Regions from separate parts of the Pseudoduganella sp. GCM10020061 genome, predicted to be linked through region 3. Evidence: predicted binding sites of a transcription regulator. Region 3 holds the regulator's gene; each other region holds the start of a gene.

Region 1 (4,644 bases), on a different contig from region 3:
CATGCAGGTGGCGGGCCGCGCCGGGCGTGCCGGCGGCAACCACAGCGAGGTGCTGGTGCAGACGCGCTATGCGCAGCATCCCCTGTACTCGGCGGTGATGAAGCACGATTACGACAGCTATGCCACAGGCCTGCTCACCGAGCGGCGCCAGGCCATGCTGCCGCCCTTCATGTACCAGGCCCTGCTCCGGGCCGAGGGACGCGAACTGGCGATCGCGCTCGAGTTCCTCGCGGCCGCGCGCGACTGCCTGGAGCACGAGGGCATCACCATCAACGAGCCGATTCCGATGACCATGACGCGCGTGCACAACGTCGAGCGCGCGCAGTTGCTGGTCGAGTCGTCGTCCCGCCCGGCGCTGCAGGCCTTCCTGCGCGCGTGGATGGAACAACTGCGCGCAATGAAGACGCGCGCCAAATGGTCGCTCGAGGTCGACCCGGTCGACATCTGACGGACTGTGCCCTGTCCGGCGCCGCGGAACTGATAGCATAGAGTCCTTCTTGACGGAGGGCGCGATGGCACGGCAAATCAGGCGGATTGCGATATCGACCGGCGGCGGGGATGCGCCCGGACTGAACGCGGTGATCCGCGCGGTGGTGCTGTCCGCTGCGCGCCGGGGCTGGGAGTGCTACGGCATCCGCGACGGCATGAACGGCCTGATCGCGCCGGAGAGCTGTGTCGGCGAAGGCGTGCAACTGCTCACGCCCGACAACGTGCACGGCATCGCGCACCTGGGCGGCACCATCCTTGGCAGCAGCAACCGCGGCAACCCCTTCCACTTCCCCATGCCCGACAAATCCGGCGGCTGGACCGAGCAGGACCGCTCGGGCGACGTGGTGGACGAATGTCGCGCGCGCGGCTTCGACGCGCTGGTGATGGTGGGCGGCGACGGCACCATGGGCATCGCCGACGGGCTGCAGCGCAAGGGCCTGACCGTGGTGGGAGTGCCCAAGACGATCGACAATGACCTCGACCGCACCTACCTCACCTTCGGCTTCGATACCGCATCGGGCTTCGCGACCGAATGCATCGACCGCCTGCACAGCACCGCGCAAAGCCACCAGCGCGTGATGGTGGTGGAGGTGATGGGACGCTACGCCGGCTGGATCGCGCTGCATGCCGGGATGGCGGGCGGCGCGCACGCGATCCTGATTCCCGAGATCCCGTTCGACATCGACGTGGTGGCGCAGGCGATCCTGGCGCGCGACGCGGACCGGCGCAAGCATTCGATCGTGGTCGTGGCGGAAGGGGCGGCGCCGGCGGGCGGTCAGCGCGAGCTGGCCAGCCGCGCGGCGGGCGGGCATGCGGAGCGGCTGGGCGGCATCGGCATGCGCGTGTCGCACTGGCTGGAGGACCGCACCGGCAAGGAATGCCGCCCCGTGGTGCTGGGCCACCTGCTGCGCGGCGGCAGCCCGTCGGCCTTCGACCGCGTCTCCGCGCTGCGTTTCGGCGCCGCGGCGGTGCGCGCGCTGGACGAAGGCCGCAGCGGCGTGATGGTCGCGCTGACCGGGCCGGGGATCGATTACGTGCCGCTGGCCGAGGTGGCCGGGCATACCAAGCGCGTGCCGGTCGGCAGCGACATCATGGAGACTGCGCGCGAACTGGGCATCTGCCTCGGCGAACGCGTGTAGGGCCGCGGCTAGAGGCGCATGCGCGAGCTGCCTTCGGCGAAGGTGCCGGGCCGGCGCTCCGCTTCGGTCTGGCAGGTGATGCACAGCGCGGCAGTCGGCTGGGCGCGCATGCGGTCCGCCCCGATGACGCTGCTGCAGTTGGCGCAAATGCCGTAGCTGCCTTGTGCGATGCGTTCCAGCGCCGACTCCACCGCGCGCAGTTCGCGCAGGTCCAGCCCCAGCTCCGAAATCTCCTCGTCGTTCAGCATATTGGCGGTGGAGCGGTCGTCCACCGCGCCTTCCAGCATGTTATTGCCGAGGCTCATCTCTTCCGGGTTGTCGCCCTGGTGCAGGCGGTCGCTCAGCGCGGACACCAGCAGTTTGCGCTCCTCAATCAGGCTCGCTTCGAGTTGCCTGATATCTTCCTGCGTCAGCGGTTCCGCCATGGCGTTCTCCTTGCACGTCCGGGTCGGACGAGTGATTCAATGTAGCCCTGATGCGGGCGGGCAGATAGCCTTTGCTTTGACGATAGTCAAATGCGCGCCCAATATTCGCATCAAGTAGCTGACGCGCACGCTTGCAACAACGGACGCTGGATACCTGCGCATTTCAGTCGTATATTGTTGGTAGCGCGTGCTTTAAGCGCAGCGCGACAGCGAGGCCACATTAACTGGAAGAGGTAACATTGTGTGCAAGCAGCATGGCGCGGGCCAGGCGCCTGTCCCGCCGAACAGGTGTGCCGAATGCCGCTTCGCCGGCATGTGCCTGCTGCGCGGCCTGGAACCTGTTGAAGTCGCACTCTTCGACGGCATCGTGCGCCGCCACCGCATCGGGCGCGACATGTACCTGTACCGCATCGGCCAGCCGTTCACCAGCCTCTACGCCATCCACTTCGGGCACTTCAAGACCGCGCAGGTCGACCGGCGCGGCGCGCAGCAGGTTACCGGCTTTGCGATGTCGGGCGAGCTCTTGGGACTCGACGCGATCGCGGGCGGACGCCATGCCTGCGACGCGGTGGCGCTGGAGGATTCGGAAGTGTGCGAAATCCCGTTCGCGCGCCTGCAGGAGCTGTTCGGCAAGATCCCGCACCTGCTGCAGCAGTTCCACTGCATGATGAGCCAGGAAATCCAGCGCGAACAGGCGCTCATGCTGGTGCTGGGCAATATGCGGGCCGAACAGCGCTTTGCCTGCTTCCTGCTCAACCTGTCCGAGCGCTACGCGCAGCGCGGCTATTCCCCGGTCTCTTTCCAGCTGCGCATGTCGCGCGACGACATCGGCGGCTATCTTGGGCTCACCATCGAGAGTGTCAGCCGCCTGGTGGCCAAGTTCCGCAACAACGGCTGGATCCGGCTCGACAACCGCAAGCTCGAGATCGTCGACCGCGCTTCGCTGGAGGCGCTGGCCGGCGGCATGCGCTCCGCGCCGGGCGCCGGGTTGCAGCCGCCGCCGCCATCGCGCACCATTCCCCTGCGGGTCGCCGCCTGACCCGTGCCGCTTGCGAACCGCGCAAAACGGGTTATAAAGAATAAGTGGGAGTTCGCTGCAGATGGGTACCGATGAGCGGCGTTCGCTTGGGATTGGCACCATTCGCCGCAGATCGGCCCGGCTGGCACCGGATCTCTCCAGTTAGGCAAACTTGACGACAGATCGCCGCGATTGTGCGCAGTTGGCACCGTGCGGCGGCGTTATCGACTTGAGGAGACACGATCATGGCGAACAATATGACACCGTTCGACCCGTTCCGAGACCTGATGCGGGTCAGCCCCCTGCATCGCATGGAAGAGTTCCTGCGCGACATGCGGCCGCTTTCGATGCGCGACATGCCGGACATGCCTGCGGTGCGCTGCGACGTCAACGAGACCGACCAGGCCTATACCATCCGCGCCGAGATACCGGGGGTGCGCAAGGAGGACATCAAGGTCGACGTGAACGCCAACCGCGTGACCATCTCCGCCGAGAGCCAGCAGCGGCAGGAACAGAAAGAGGGCGAAAAGGTGGTGCGCTGCGAGATCTACCGCGGCGAGATGTACCGCAGCTTCACGCTGGAGCACGAGGTGGACGAGTCGAAGGCCGAGGCCAAGTACCAGGACGGCATCCTGGAACTGACCTTGCCCAAGCGCGAACAGCGCACCGGGCAGAAGCTCGAGATCCACTGACAGGCGTGCATGGGCGGGCCCTTAGGGCGCGCCTGCCCCGGGCCCGGCCGCATGGACGCGGGCCCGCCTCGTCACGCCCTGGCGGCACTATTCCGCGAACGGACGCAGCACCAGCACCGGAATCATGCTGTGCACGAGCACCTTGTGCGTTTCGCTGCCTAGCACCATGGCCTTGATCCCGCGGTAGCCGTGCGAGGCCATCGCGATCAGGTCGCAGCCCTGGTCGCGTGCCACCTCGAGGATCTCCGTGTACGGATTGTCAGCGCGGCGCAATACCGTCTGGCAGTCGACGCCCGCCTCGCGCGCGGCCTGCTCGACTGCGAGCAGCACCTGCCGTCCGCGCTGCTCGGTATCGATCAGGTACTGCTCGCGGGTATCCTCGATCATCTCGGTATTCACCGTCAGCATGTGAAATTCCGGCATCACATGCAGCGCGGTGACCCTGGCGCGCACCGATTTGGCGAATTCCATGCATGTCAGCATGGCCGCATCGGACAGCGGCGACCCATCGGTCGGAAACAGGATGTGTGCAAACATACGACCTCCCTTCATGCCCGCCCACGCGGGACCCCAAACGTCGCGCCAGCAGAAGCCCGTCAGGGCTGCCTGACGTACTCACCCGGCGCATCCTCCAGATCATCTTCGGGCGCCGGCGGCGCCACCAGCGGCCCGGCCCGGCGCGCCAGCCAGTGCTCCCACTCCGGCCACCATGAGCCCGGCCTGTGCTCCATCGCCTCCTGCCACCGCCCCGGATCGATGAAGGGCGCATCGGCCGCGCGCGTCGCCACCTGGAAGCTGCGCCCGGCCTTGCCCGGCGGCGAGATAATGCCCGCGTTATGCCCGCCGGAAGTCAGCAGGAAGGTCAGCTCCGCATCGAGCAG
Region 2 (4,644 bases), on a different contig from region 3:
GCGAACAGCTTCTCGCCGTTGATCGTCACCACGCCGTCGATCATCACCTTGCCGGGGAAGGCGCTCATGGACGGTCCGCGCACGGTGCGCGCCAGGCCCGACACGCGCGAGTACGCGGCCTGGAAGATCTCGTGCGCCCGCGCCAGCGGCAGCGCGAAGTAGTCGCTCGGGCCGGTATCGCGTTCGACGAACATGTAGTAGGGGATGGCGCCGAGCCGCACGCCGGTGGTCCACAGTTCGGCCCAGCTGGCCGGGTCCTCGTTGATGTGGCGGATCAGCGGCCCCTGCATGCGCAGCGTGGCGCCGGTGCCGACAATGTTCTTGACCGCCGCCTGCGCGATGCCCGGCCGCAGTTCGGCCGCATGGCTGTAATGCCCCATCACGGCAAGGTTCTTGCCGCTGGCGACCACGCGTTCGAACAGGCGCAGCAGGTCGCCGCTATCGCGGTCGCTGACAAAGCGCTGCGGCCAGTACGCCACCGACTTGGTGCCGATGCGGATGTTCTGGATGTGCGCCAGCTCCGGCGCCAGCAGCGGTTCGAGCACCTGCTCGAGCGAGCGGGTATTCATGATCATCGGGTCGCCGCCGGTGATGAGCACATCGGTCACATCGGGGTGGCTGCGCAGGTAGGACACCAGTTGCTCGCTCTCGCGGGCGGCGAACTTCAGGCCGTCCATGCCGACGAACTGCGGCCAGCGGAAGCAGAAGGTGCAATAGGCGTGGCAGGTCTGGCCGGCGCTGGGGAAGAACAGCACGGTCTCCCGGTATTTGTGCTGCAGGCCGGGCACCGGCACGCCGTCCACATGCGGCACGTTGTGGGTCAGCTGGCCGGCCGGGTGCGGATTCATGCGCATGCGGATCTTGTGGACCAGCGCCTCGCGCGCGGCGTTGTCGCCTCCGTGCATGACGAGATCGCGCAGCTGATCGTATTCGGCAGCCGGCAGCATGTCGCGGTGCGGGAACACGAGGCGGTAGATCGGGTCGTCCGGCACCCGGCTCCAGTCGATCAGCTGGTCCAGCACATACGCGTTGGTGCGAAACGGCAGCACGTGCGACACCACCTGCACCGCTTCCTGCAATTCCGGCGCCAGCCACTGCCACTGGCGCGCCTGGGTGATCGACTGCCGTGTGTACGGCTGAAACTTGTCTCCGATGGCTTCTATCTTCACGGCAACCTCCATTGATGGTCGGAAATTCATCTTAGGTTTCGCCATCCACGTCACGGTTGCCGCTAGTCAAGAAGTGCCATGAGGAAATGCAAGGATCGTTGCACTTGTGGTAGCGCAAACCGCGTCGCGCCGCCGGGCGTAGATTAGCCGATGCAACTTGGCAACATTTCACTTGGGAACTCACAACGGAAAGGACCAACACATCATGAAAAAAATCGCTGCACTGTTGATGGGCATGGCGCTGGCTGGCACTGCCTGGGCTGCCGAACCGACCGAGAAGGACGCAATCGCGATGGCCGAACGCGGCGCCGAGGTCGTGCGCACCAAGGGCAAGGACGAACTGGCCAAACGCCTGATGGCCAAGGACCCCGAGTTCCTGCAAGGCTCCTTGTACATCGACATGCGCGACGTGAAGACCGGCATCGTGCTGGCGCACCCGGTCAACCCGTCGATCGTCGGCAAGGACCTGGTGGACGTGCCGGACGCCAGCGGCAAGAAGTACCGCCGCGAGATCATCGAGCTGGCCGCCGCCAAGGGCAAGGGCTGGGTCAACTACATGTACAAGAACCCGGTCAGCGGCAAGATCGAGCCGAAAACCACCTACATCCTGCGCGAGGGCGACGTGGTGCTGGAAGCAGGCCTGTACGGTAAAAAATAATCGAAAGCGAGGCTCGCCATGCTGAGGAAACTGCGGATCGGCCCCAAACTGCTGCTCGCGCCGGGACTCGTGCTGTTACTGCTGCTGGCACTGTCCGGCGCGTCGTACTACGGCATGGTGCGCCAGAACGCATCGCTTGAAAACATGGTGCAGGTGCGCGCCGCGCGCCTGCGCGATGCCTCCGACGTGGCGGGCTCCGCGCGCCAGGCCCACTCGGACATCTACCGGCTGCTGGCCTGGACCAACGGCAGCTTCGTCAAGGAACGGCTGGACAAGGTGACCGCCGAGATCCACGCGCGGCACCAGGCGCTGGCCCGGCAGCTGGCCGGCCTGGCGAAGGTGGCCAGCCCGGAAGAGCGCAAGCTGGTCGACCCGTCCGTGGCGGCGCTGGCGGCCTACCGCAAGGAAGTGCTCGAGACGATCGAGATGGCCCAGGTGGACGTGTCGATCGCGACCAACTCGATGCAGAAGGCCGAGGCCCAGTTCCAGGTACTGGGCACGCGCCTGGCCGAACTGTCGGCGCTCGAGCGCAAGCTGGCCGAACAGGCCTACCTGGCCGCCAAGGACGAATTCCGCACCCTCGGCATCGCGATGACGGCGCTGGTGGTGCTGTCGATCGCGCTGTCGCTGGCCGTCTCGATGCTGGTGCGGCGCTCCATGCTGGCCGACATCCGCGCGATGACCGGCGTGGTCGACGAACTGGCCGCCGGCCGCCTGACCGCAGTGGCCGCGAGCGACGGGCGCGACGAGATCGCGGACGCATCGCGCGCGCTCGACCGCACCATCGCGCACCTGAACAGCACCATGCGCACGATCACCGATGCGGTGCATTCGATCGACACCGCCTCGCGCGAGATCGCGAGCGGGAACATCGACCTGTCCACGCGCACCGAGCTGCAGGCCGGCTCGCTGCAGGAAACCGCCAGCGCCATCCATACGCTGACGCAGGCGGTCAGCGACACCGCCTCGAACGCGCGCCAGGCCAACGACCTGGCGTCGAAGGCCGCGCAGCTGGCCGACAGCGGCGGCCAGGCCGTGGACCGCGCGGTACGCACCATGGAAAGCATCCGCGCCAGCTCGCGCAAGGTGGTGGAGATCACCGGCGTGATCGACGGGATCGCGTTCCAGACCAATATCCTCGCGCTGAACGCGGCGGTGGAAGCGGCGCGCGCGGGTGAACAGGGACGCGGCTTTGCCGTGGTGGCGGCGGAAGTGCGCAGCCTGGCGCAGCGCTCGGCGGCGGCGGCCAAGGAGATCAAGGCGCTGATTGCCGAATCGGTCACCACCATCGATGGCGGCAGCGCGTCGGTGAACCAGGCCGGCGCCAGCATGGGCGACATCGTCGAATCGGTGCGCCAGGTGAACGACATCATCGGCCGCATCAGCGCGGCCAGCTCGGAGCAGGCCAGCGGCATTGCCGACGTCAACCGCGCGGTGTCCAGCATGGACGACATGACGCAGCAGAACGCCGCGCTGGTGGAGCAGGCCGCCGCGGCCGCCGAGAGCCTGCACGAGCAGGCGGCCAACCTGGCGCGCGCGGTGTCGGTGTTCCAGATCGGGAAAGCGGGCGGCGGGCCGGGCGAGCGGCGCGCGCCGGACAGCCCGATGCGCGGATCGCCGCGGCTGCCGCAGCCGGACCGGCAGGCGGAGGAGCCGCGTTCCGAGCCGCCGCGCAACGTGCACCGCCTGTAGAAGAGTTCCAGCCCCTATCTGAACGGGCGGCTGACGAAGCGCGAGCCGGCCAGGCCGAAGCGCCACGGCACGTCCATCGCCTTCGAGATGCCGATGCGCGGCCCGGACACCAGCGGCACGGGTGGCTCCGCGGGCCGAAGCTCGAACGGCGACTCCGACAGCGGATGCCCGTTCAGGGCGCGCGTGACGCCCATCGCCTCGCACAGCTTGCCCGGCCCCGAGCACAGCAGGCGCAGGTCCCCGGTGCGGCGCCGCGCGTGCATCTGCTCCACCCCGTGCAGCGGCTCCAGCGCGCGGATCAGCACCCCGGCCCCGTGCCCCTCTTCCATGCACACGAAGTTCAGGCACCAGTGGATGCCGTAGGAGCGGTACACGTAGGCATGGGCCGGCGGCCCAAACATGGCCATGTTGCGTTCGGTCGGTCCGCTGAACGCATGGGAGGCAGGATCCTCGCGGTCGTAGGCCTCGGTCTCGACAATCCGGCCGCCCACGCCATCGACCAGCACCTCCACGCCGATCAGCAGCTGCGCCACCTCGTGCGCGGGGCGGTTGAAGTCGATGCCTGCAAGATAGGAGCTCATGAGCCGATTTTAGCGGAAGTTTCCAAACCGACCATTTCGCCAGGTGTGGCGGAACGCGCAACAACCAGCGGTTTCTACACCCGCGAACCCATAACTCGTTTATGATGACATATTGCCTCGCATCACCCTTCTTTTCCTCCTGTCATGTCGATTGCCACCGTCGCCGCGCCGTCCGCCGACCCGGTCGATGCCCTGATCCGTTCGATCCGCATCCCGCCCCGTCCCAGTCTCCTGATCAGCATGCAGGAGGAGCTCGACGCGCCGGAGCCGTCCCAGCCGGCGCTGGCCCGCATCATCTCGTCCGACGTGGCGATGTCCGCCTCCCTGCTCAAGCTGGCCAATTCGTCGATGTTCGGCCGCCGCACCATCAAGTCGATCGACCAGGCGCTGGCCTTCCTCGGCCTGAACCAGGTTGCCGCGCTGATGACCGGCCTGCTCGCGCGCCAGGCCATCGCGCCCAGCCACGCCTCGCTGGCCAGCTTCTGGGAAGTGTCGAGCCGGCGCGCGCAGGCCATGGTGTTCCTGTCGCGCCGCCTGCATACCG
Region 3 (4,644 bases):
ACCTACTGCGCGCAGTGCCATGGATCGGACGCCCGCGGCAACAAGGGCTATCCGAACCTGACCGACAAGGACTGGCTGCACGGCGGTACGCCTGACGACATCAAGAAGACCATCCTTGCCGGCCGCACCGGCATGATGCCGCCGATGGCTTCCGCGATCGGATCGGACAAGGATGTCGAAGCCGTCGCCCACTATGTGCGCAGCCTGTCCGGCCTGACCACCGACCCGATCAAGACGCACTTCGGCAAGTCCAAGTTTGCGGCCTGTATCGCGTGCCACGGCGCGGGCGGCACCGGCAACACCATGATGGGTGCGCCGAACCTGGCCGACAAGACCTGGTTGTACGGCGGCAGCGAAGAGACCATCATGGAGACGATCCGCAAGGGCCGCACCAACACCATGCCTGCATTCGCCGAGTTCCTCGGTGAAGACAAGGTGCACGTGGTGGCTGCGTACGTGTGGAGCCTGTCGAACGAACCAAAAGCATTGGCAGCAAAGTAAATGAATAACCCGGAAGTAAAGGTCATCAAAATGTACGCGGCCCGCGAGGAGATCTATCCTCGCGAGGCAAAGGGGCGCTACGCGTCCCTGCGCTGGATGACCGTCTGGCTGACCCAGATCCTGTTCTACGGACTGCCTTGGCTCGAATGGAACGGTCGCCAGGCCGTGCTGTTCGACCTGGCAGCGCGCAAGTTCTACATCTTCGGCATCGTGCTGTGGCCGCAGGACTTCATCTACCTGGCGGCGCTGCTGATCATCTGCGCGTATGGGCTGTTCCTGGTGACGGCGGTGGCGGGACGGGTGTGGTGCGGCTTTGCCTGCCCGCAGACCGTGTACAGCGAGATCTTCATGTGGATCGAGCGCAAGATCGAAGGCGAGCGCAGTGCGCGCATCCGCCTCGACCGCCAGCCATGGTCGGTGAACAAGGTGGCGCGCAAGCTCGCCAAGCACACCGGCTGGGCCATCGTCGCGCTGTGGACCGGCATCACCTTTGTCGGCTACTTCACGCCGATGCGCATGATGGGTGCGGAGATCGCGGCATTTGCGCTGGGCGGCTGGGAAACCTTCTGGGTTGGATTCTACGCACTGGCCACCTACGGGAATGCCGGCTGGCTGCGCGAGCAGGTGTGCAAGTACATGTGCCCGTATGCGCGCTTCCAGAGTTCGATGTTCGACAAGGACACGCTGATCGTCACCTACGACAAGGAACGCGGCGAGCCGCGCGGCCCGAACTCCGGCGACAAGCCGGCTGGCGACTGCATCGACTGCACCCTGTGCGTCCAGGTGTGCCCGACCGGCATCGACATCCGCAAGGGCCTGCAGTACGAGTGCATCGGCTGCGCGGCCTGCATCGACGCGTGCAACACCGTGATGGACAAGGTGGGCAAGCCGCAAGGCCTGATCCGCTACGCCACCGAGCGCGCGCTCGAGAAGAAGTGGAATCCGGCACAGATCGCGCGCCGGGTCCTGCGTCCGCGCGTATTGATCTACACCGGCCTGCTGTTGGCTATCATGGTCGGGTTCGTCGCCTCGCTGGCGATGCGCAACCCGGTCAAGCTGGACGTGATCCGCGACCGTGGCTCGATGGGCCGCGAAGTGGATAACGACATGATCGAGAACGTGTACCGCCTGCAGATCATGAATACGGCCGAGAAGCCGCATGTGTTCGTGATCAGCGCGAGCGGCATCGAGTCGCTGCATGTGGCCGAGCCGACCGAAGCGGCGCTCGATGGCGCCACTACCCGCTCCGTTGCGGTGCGCGTGCGCATCCGCCACGGCAAAGGGCAGAAGGGCGCCAACCCGATTGAATTTGCGATCGTCGCGAAGGACGATCCCGCGCTGCGCGTGACCGAAGAAGCGGTCTTCATCGTGCCGCGCCGTTAAGGACAGGAGCCAGGATGGAACAGCAGGACACGCAACAGACGCCCTGGTACAAGCAGCGCTGGCCATGGCTGCTGATGATCGGCCCGGCCTGGGTGGTAGTGGGCGCGATCATCATGATCACGCTGGCATCGCGCACGCCGGACGCGCTGGTGGTGGACGACTACTACAAGCGCGGCAAGGCGATCAACCAGGACCTGAGCCGCGACCGCGCGGCAGCGGAACGCCAGCTGCAGGTCGAAGCGCGCTACAACCCGGCGAGCGAGCGGCTGGAAGGGGTGCTCAGCGCCGCAGGGAAGCCGATGGCGGCCGCGCTCGACATCCAGCTGGTGCATTCCACGCAGCCGGACAAGGACCTGAAGCTGGCTGCCCGCAGCGACGGGGAGGGACGCTTCTCGGTGCCGCTGCCGATGCTGGAGCGGGCCCGCTGGCAGGTGATCGTGGAGGGCGAAGGCCGCACCTGGCGGCTGACGGGGGAGTGGCGTTGGCCGGACGAGCAAAACGTGACGCTGGTGGCTGATGCGGAGCGTTCGCCACTGGTGCATTAAGTTGGGACACGAAAGGGCGCTTGCGCCCTTTTTCGTTATGCGGGGACGGTCCCTGGAGGGATAGTCCCCCTTGGGGCTGGCTAGTCCGAGCCGCCGGGACAGGACTCGGTGCCTGCCGCGATCGCTTTCAGCTGGACCGGATCGATGATCGTCACCTCGCGCTTGTCGACCTTGATGCAGCCTTGCTTCTTGAAGCGCGACAGCAGGCGGCTCACGCTTTCGATGGTGAGCCCCAGGTAGTTGCCGATGTCCTCGCGCGACATGCGCAGCGCGAAACTGGTGGACGAGTAGCCGCGCGCCGCATAGCGCGTGGACAGGTTGACCAGGAAGGCGGCGAAGCGCTGGTCCGCACGCATGTTCCCGAGCAGGAGCATGACGTTCTGTTCGCGTGTGATTTCCTGGCTCATGATGCGGTGGAAGTGGCGCAGCAGCGTCGGCACGTGGCCGAACAGGTCCTCCAGGCGCTCGAACGGAATCTCGCACACCTCGCTGTCCTCCAGCGCCACCGCGTCGCAGTGGTGGTGGTCCGAGCTGATCGCATCCATGCCCAGCAGCTCGCCGGCCATCTGGAAGCCCGTGATCTGCTCTTCGCCGCGCGCGTTGACCTGGTAGGTCTTGAAGTGGCCGAAGCGGATCGCGTACAGGTTGCGAAACGGCTGGTCGACCTTGTACAGCCGTTCATCCTTGGCGACACGGCGGCGCCCTCCGATGATCTGGTCGAGGCGGTTGATCTCGTTGTCTTCGAGTCCGAGCGGAAGGCACAACTGGTGCATGCTGCAGCTCGAACAACTCGCTTTCAGCGCGCCAAGGTTGATCGACGACTGCGGAACATATGGAAGTGGCTGGCTCATGGGCGCTATTATAGAAGGACTGGCGGTGCCGTGCTCAGCGGCCATGCGCTTATTCCCGAATACTCCATTAATACATGACAAAAACACAAAATCCCGCAGACGAACCCGATCACGATGTCGACGACGAGGCGGCGGTCCGCGCCCTGACCGACCTGGCGCTCGAATGCGCACGCAAGAAGGCCGAGGTGGCCTCCCTGCAGCGCGAAGTGCGCAAGCACTTGTTGAAGAAGCACGACGACGTGCTGTACGACGCGATCGAGGAAGCGCGCGACATGGCCGATGGCACCCACGCGCTGCTGCGCGAGACGGTCGAGGAATCGGCGTCGACCGTGCTGCTGCGCAGCCGGCAGGCGCGCGGCGATGCGCCGGACATGGAGATCAACGCCTTCGCCATTCCGCTGTTCGTGCGCAGCACGGGCGGCCTGCGCGCCGAACAGGGCTTCGAAGACCAGCAGGCCTACGAACAGCTGCTCGACAGCTTCACCGCGCAGGGGCTGGAAAGCCCGGATGCGCGTGTGGTGCTGATCCAGCACTGGTATGACCTTGCCGAGATGGACCGCATCAGCTACGCCAGCCTGCACGAGATCGTGCGCGAGGTGGCGAACGGGATGGACGAACGCAAGGTCAAACCGATGCCGGCGCTCGAGCGCAGCATGAGCGGCTGGGATAGCGCGCCATTCGCGCCGGACGACGAGGCGCTCGAGCTGCGCTTCCTGCTTGGCTTCTCGCTCAAGCGCGTGGACGACAAGTTCTACGCGGTGCCGAAGGGCGAGGCGCAGGCCGACGACTACTTCGAGCGGCGCATGGAACGCTATCGCGCGTGGACCGCCATGGCCGAACCGCTGCTGGCGCGGCTGCTCGCGCCGGGACGCGAGATCGAGATCAGCTTCCTGTACCAGGACCTGTTCCATGGAGCCAAGGAGCAGGGTGCGAACGAGCTGTTCATGCTGCGCATGATGGCAGGTGCGCGCGCGCTGATGGAGGAGGGCGGCATCGATCCGGGCAGCGTCGGCGCCACCGTTTCGGCGGCGGACGAGGGCCACGTCGTGCGGGCGGAGCTGCGCGATGCGTCGGGCGCGGTGCTGGCCACGTTCGACCGGCCGCTGGATGCGCCGGACCAGCTGGAGGCAGTGGTGGACGACGTGGCCGATGCGCTCGCGTCCATCGGCATCCGTCGCGTGTAATAGGCGTTTCTACACCCTAGAAGCCGGATGGGTAGGTCTCCGGCGGCTCTTCGCCTGCCATCGCGCCGCGGTCGATCGGCGTCACGGAATCGGTGCGGTCGAAGTGCAGGATCGCGTCGAACTGCTGCGGCAGGCGCGACATGAAGTAGTGGCTCTGGCGCTCGGTGCGCGGCAGGTAGA
Region 4 (4,644 bases), on a different contig from region 3:
CATTTTTTGGGCTAAATCCGTGTCTGTTTACCTTGAAAACGGATCGGTTGCACAATCTCATGGACAAAAAGCGACATCGCTCGCGATCGAAACAGACAAATTTTCCGGGGCTTCGCGTTCAATCGCGAATCTTGACAGACCAAACGCGACATTTAGCCGCAGTCCAAGCGACACAAATCGCGCTCGAAGAGACGTTTTCCTCACCACCCGTTTCGCTGCCTGAGCGAGGAGGCAATCTTCCAGCTCGTGTCATACGGAAGATGCACCCACACGTGCCGCCAGGCGTTCCGTCCCTCGACGCCGAACGCGTTTGCAAACACATGCGGCGACATTTCCTTACCCTCGCACTGGATCCGGTCGCCTTGCACGGCGGCGTAGTAGGTCCTGCGCCGGACACGGGTTTTCAGGCGCGTGCCGTCGGGTAGAAAAACGTCCTTCCATTGAAATCCTTGCGGCGCCTTGCCCGGCGCTTCGGCGGCACGCGCACGTCCGTTGGCGATATATGCCAGGATCGCGTCGCCCGCAACGAACGCGATGTCGCGTTTGCAGCGTACTCCGTCCATGTAGTCGCACAGTGCATTGAACGCTTTATCTGGTACAGGAATCGGGATCGTGATGACGGTTCTGGTTTTCATCGCAAAGTCTCCAAGTCGTGTCGGTTTGAGGGTGCAGAAATGTCTGGAACGTTCGGAGCAGTGTCTGTTTCGATCGCGCGGGCACGCGATTTTTGTCGCAAACGCATGTGCGCGATGTCTGTTTCGTACTTTGGTTTGACGGCCTGCGGCAAAAACAGTTCAGTTAACAGGCCCAGATCGGTGAAAGAGTACGAAAGCGACGAAAAACGATCGAAGAGACAAAAATATTCGGAGTTGGGAGGACCCACCCTGTGCTATTCCTACAGTCGGGGATGGCGGAAACGGCCCATTTATGGCGAATTCCGCCACAAGTGACCACCCCGCACGGCTGGTGGAAAAGTGGCCGGCCGGCAGCCGCATGCCGTTCAGTTAATGCAGCATCCTGCCCTTAAGACCGGAGCCCGACTTCACGTTTCTTGACATTAGTCAATTTGTGGTTACAGTTGAGTTCCATCTGTTTCTGTACCGGTGACTCGTGGACAAAAAGAAGACTCTCTCCGCCCTGCTGGCCGGAGCAGTACTCTCGGCGGTGGTGGGCTACCTGCTGCACTGGGTGACGGCCAGCTGGATCGAGGCGGACAACCGCGAACGCTTCGAGCACCTGGCGCGCAACGCCCAGTACATGATCAGGACGCGCCTGAAGAGTTATATCGATGTCCTGCGCGGCAGCGCCAGCATGATGCGGACCCTCGGCAATCCGACCCGCGAGCAGTTCCACCGCTACGTCGACGGCCTCGAACTGCCATACCATTTCCCCGGCATCGTCGCCGTGAATTACGCGCGCCGCGTGCCGGCGGCCCAGATGCCTGCATTCCTGGCCGAGATGCACTCGCTGCCCGTCGACGGCCCCGATGGCTACCCCGCTTTCCCCGAGTTGACCTACAACGGACGCGCGGATCCGGAGTTGATCGTGCTGATCGATCCGGTGGAAGTGTGGCGCGGGCGCTACGGCCGCGATGTGGGCGCGCACGATGTCTGGGGTGGCCTCGACCGCGCGCGCGATACCGGCGGCATGGCCAGCTCCGGGCTTCCGCTGCCGATCATGAACGACCATCTCAACATGGGCATGGCCTTGCGCCTGCCGATTTACCGTGTCGGCATGCCCACCAATACGGTGGCGGAGCGGCGCGCGGCCTATGTCGGCTCGATCGGCATCGGCTTCTCGATGCGCAACCTGGTGCAGAACGTGCTCGACGAGATGGGCGCGGACGACGTGCGTCTGTCCATGTCGGACAGCAAAGCAGGGATCCTGCTGTACGACAGCGCGTCGACCAGGGCCAATCCCGCGCCGCCCATGCCGCGAGCGGACCATCACACCTTCGTCACCCAGGTCGAAATCCCGTTCGCGGGCCGCACCTGGGTCGCCAGCTTCAGCACCCGCAAGCAGGACGCCTACACCCGTTTCGACGCCAGCCTGCCGTGGATGGCCGCCGCGGCCGGGTTCGTGGTGACGATGCTGCTGTCGGCGCTGTTCCAGACCATGGCCACCTCGCGCCGGCGCGCGCTGCACCTGGCGAACCTGATGACGCGCGAACTGCGCGAAAGCCAGGACCGGCTCGAGGTCTCGCACCGCAAACTGCGCGGCCTGGCCGCGCATGCGGACCACATCAAGGAAGAAGAACGCAAGCGCATCGCCCGCGAGATCCATGACGACCTCGGACAGAACCTGCTGGCGCTGCGCATCGAGGCGGACGTGCTGTGCTCGCGCACGGCCACGCGCCATCCGCGCCTGCACGCGCGCGCACGCGAAACCATGGAGCAGATCGACGCCACCATCAAGTCGGTACGCCAGATCATCAACGACCTGCGCCCGAACGTGCTGGACCTGGGGTTGTCGGCGGCCGTCGAATGGCTGATCGCGGACTTCCGGCGCCATACCGGCATCGCCTGCGAGCTGGTCGACGGCAACCACGACGTCGCTGTGGACGACCATTGCGCCACCGCGTTCTTCCGCATCCTGCAGGAGTCGCTCAGCAATGTGCGGCGCCATGCGCGCGCCACCCATGTCCAGGTGGAATTAAAGTGCCGCGACGGCGTGCTGTCGATGACCGTGGCCGACAACGGCATTGGCATGCCGCCTGGCGGGCGCGACAAGGCGAACTCGTTCGGGCTGGTCGGTATCGAGGAGCGCGTCAAGATTCTCGGCGGCACGTTCGTGGTGCGCAGCGAGCCGGGCGCGGGAACCCTGATCTCGGTCTCGGTCGCACTGGCCCGGTCCGACAGGCCGCTGAACGCCGCGCAGCCAAACCCTGAATTATGTGTCTAAAAGTTATTAATTGCTCGCGAAAAATGTTGACGTAAATCAACATCCACCGTGGCTTTTATAGCAGACTTTGATCCGGCGCCTTGCCAAACTCTTACGACCGGAGGAACCCCATGGAAACCACCCACGACGATTTCGCAGCCATCGCAGCCCTCGACCTGGATCCGATCAAGGTCAAGCTCATGCACGCGCAGTCCGGCGAGGGATGGTCGCGCGAGAAGGCCGACGCGGTCGAGTTCGAGTACCGGCGCTTCCTCTACCTGATGAAGAAGTACCCGCACGAGCAGAGCGCGCCGCTGTTCGATGTCGACATCTTCTGGCACTACCACATCCTCGATACCATGAAGTACATGCAGGACTGCGATGCGGTGTTTGGCCACTACCTGCACCACTTCCCGTATGTCGGCCTGCGCGGCGAAGAGGACGAGGCGCTGCACGAGCGCGCCGGCGACCGCATGAAGGAACTGTACGAGGAAAACTTCGGCAAGGACTCGTTCGCGCATGCGGCCAGCCAGATCAACGGGCCGCGCCAGGACGTGAACGCATGGTCGATGGTGCCGCCTGCCCAGGCCGTCGCGGCCTGGTCGATGGTGCCGCCCAAGCAGATCGCCACCGCATGGTCGATGGTGCCGCCCAAGCAGCCTGCCACGGCGTGGTCGATGGTGCCGCCCAAGCAGCCTGCCAGCGCGTGGTCGATGGTGCCGCCTTCGCAGATGTCCGCCAGCGCGAGCGGCGCCCTTTCCCTGGCCCGCCCTACCCTCTGACACCGTCGTCCCGGCGCTAGCCCGGACCCATGCCCGCGTGGCATTGCGCATGCGCGATGGTGCGCTCGCTCAGGATGGGTCCCGGCCGTCGTCCGGCCGGCAGCCGTCTTCCCGGAATGCCGCCAGCGCCGCCTGCACCGTCCGATAGCGCAAGCGCACCCCAAGTTCCGTGCGAAGCCGCCCATTGCCGATCCGCCGCGATTCGGACATGAAGGACAGCCGCAGCGGCGTCGATTGTGCCGCCAGTTCGGCGCGCGACAGCCGGGGCGGACGCGCCAGCCCGAACGCGTCGGCCACCGCATCGAAGTACTCGCCCATCTTCATCTCCGTATCGTCCACCGCGTTGTAGACCCGGCCCGGCAGGCCGCGGAACAGCGCCAGCGCGGCGATGCGCGCCAGGTCGTCCGCGTGGATATGGTTGGTGTACACGTCGTCGGCCGGCGCCAGCGCCGGCGTCCCCTCTTCCAGCCGCTCGAGCGGCAGCCGCTCGCGCGCATAGATCCCCGGCGCGCGCAGTATCGCCAGCCGCCCGTGGCGCGCCAGCACCGCCTGGCGCAGCGTGCGCTCCGCATCCACCCGGCGCCAGGCGCGCGCATTGTGCGGCGCGGGCGGCCGCGTTTCGTCGATACGCGCCCCCATGCAGTCCCCATACACGCCGGTGGTGCTGATGTAAACGACAACTGCCCCCTCGGGTAGAATGGCGGTCACGTTGCGCGTGCGGCGGTCGAGCATGCCGTCCGCCTGTGGCGGCGCCAGGTGCACGATGTAGCGCGCCAGCCCCTTGAGGCGCTTGAGCGTGCCCGGGCGGTCGAGGTCCGCCACGACCGGAATCGCGCCTGCCGCGCGCAGCTCGGCGCGGCGTTCCGGCCGGCTGGTCAGCGCAAACACGCGAAACCGGTCGCGCACCAGCGGCAGCAGGCGCATGCCCACGTCGCCGCATCCGATGACCAGGAGGCGCGGGCGCCCCGTTTTTATGTTGTTC

The links. The regulator FNR, encoded in region 3, switches genes on or off when oxygen is low (the NO sensors DNR and NnrR bind a similar motif). The targets are predictions, from matches to a motif close to TTGATNNNNATCAA.
Region 1: the regulator FNR is predicted to act here: its motif matches at 2,130-2,143, upstream of ACFSQR_RS00470 (TraR/DksA family transcriptional regulator).
Region 2: the regulator FNR is predicted to act here: its motif matches at 1,226-1,239, upstream of ACFSQR_RS10425 (KamA family radical SAM protein).
Region 4: the regulator FNR is predicted to act here: its motif matches at 2,928-2,941, upstream of ACFSQR_RS06925 (glycine-rich domain-containing protein).

The regions. Positions count from the first base shown of each region.
Region 1 is NZ_JBHUJS010000001.1:105,128-109,771, reverse strand. Features, by position in the region: gene ACFSQR_RS00480 (primosomal protein N') at 1-448, shown strand, start outside; gene ACFSQR_RS00475 (6-phosphofructokinase) at 513-1,628, shown strand; gene ACFSQR_RS00470 (TraR/DksA family transcriptional regulator) at 1,637-2,053, opposite strand; gene ACFSQR_RS00465 (helix-turn-helix domain-containing protein) at 2,295-3,092, shown strand; gene ACFSQR_RS00460 (Hsp20/alpha crystallin family protein) at 3,317-3,763, shown strand; gene ACFSQR_RS00455 (universal stress protein) at 3,851-4,300, opposite strand; gene ACFSQR_RS00450 (PHA/PHB synthase family protein) at 4,360-4,644, opposite strand, start outside.
Region 2 is NZ_JBHUJS010000003.1:681,993-686,636, forward strand. Features, by position in the region: gene ACFSQR_RS10425 (KamA family radical SAM protein) at 1-1,169, opposite strand, end outside; gene ACFSQR_RS10430 (cache domain-containing protein) at 1,375-1,827, shown strand; gene ACFSQR_RS10435 (methyl-accepting chemotaxis protein) at 1,846-3,519, shown strand; gene ACFSQR_RS10440 (DNA-3-methyladenine glycosylase) at 3,534-4,100, opposite strand; gene ACFSQR_RS10445 (HDOD domain-containing protein) at 4,245-4,644, shown strand, end outside.
Region 3 is NZ_JBHUJS010000011.1:16,570-21,213, forward strand. Features, by position in the region: gene ccoP (cytochrome-c oxidase, cbb3-type subunit III) at 1-501, shown strand, start outside; gene ccoG (cytochrome c oxidase accessory protein CcoG) at 502-1,884, shown strand; gene ACFSQR_RS14470 (FixH family protein) at 1,899-2,429, shown strand; gene fnr (fumarate/nitrate reduction transcriptional regulator Fnr) at 2,510-3,280, opposite strand; gene ACFSQR_RS14480 (hypothetical protein) at 3,355-4,464, shown strand; gene ACFSQR_RS14485 (erythromycin esterase family protein) at 4,481-4,644, opposite strand, start outside.
Region 4 is NZ_JBHUJS010000002.1:681,850-686,493, forward strand. Features, by position in the region: gene ACFSQR_RS06915 (hypothetical protein) at 201-635, opposite strand; gene ACFSQR_RS06920 (CHASE domain-containing protein) at 1,111-2,901, shown strand; gene ACFSQR_RS06925 (glycine-rich domain-containing protein) at 3,012-3,662, shown strand; gene ACFSQR_RS06930 (SDR family NAD(P)-dependent oxidoreductase) at 3,732-4,644, opposite strand, start outside.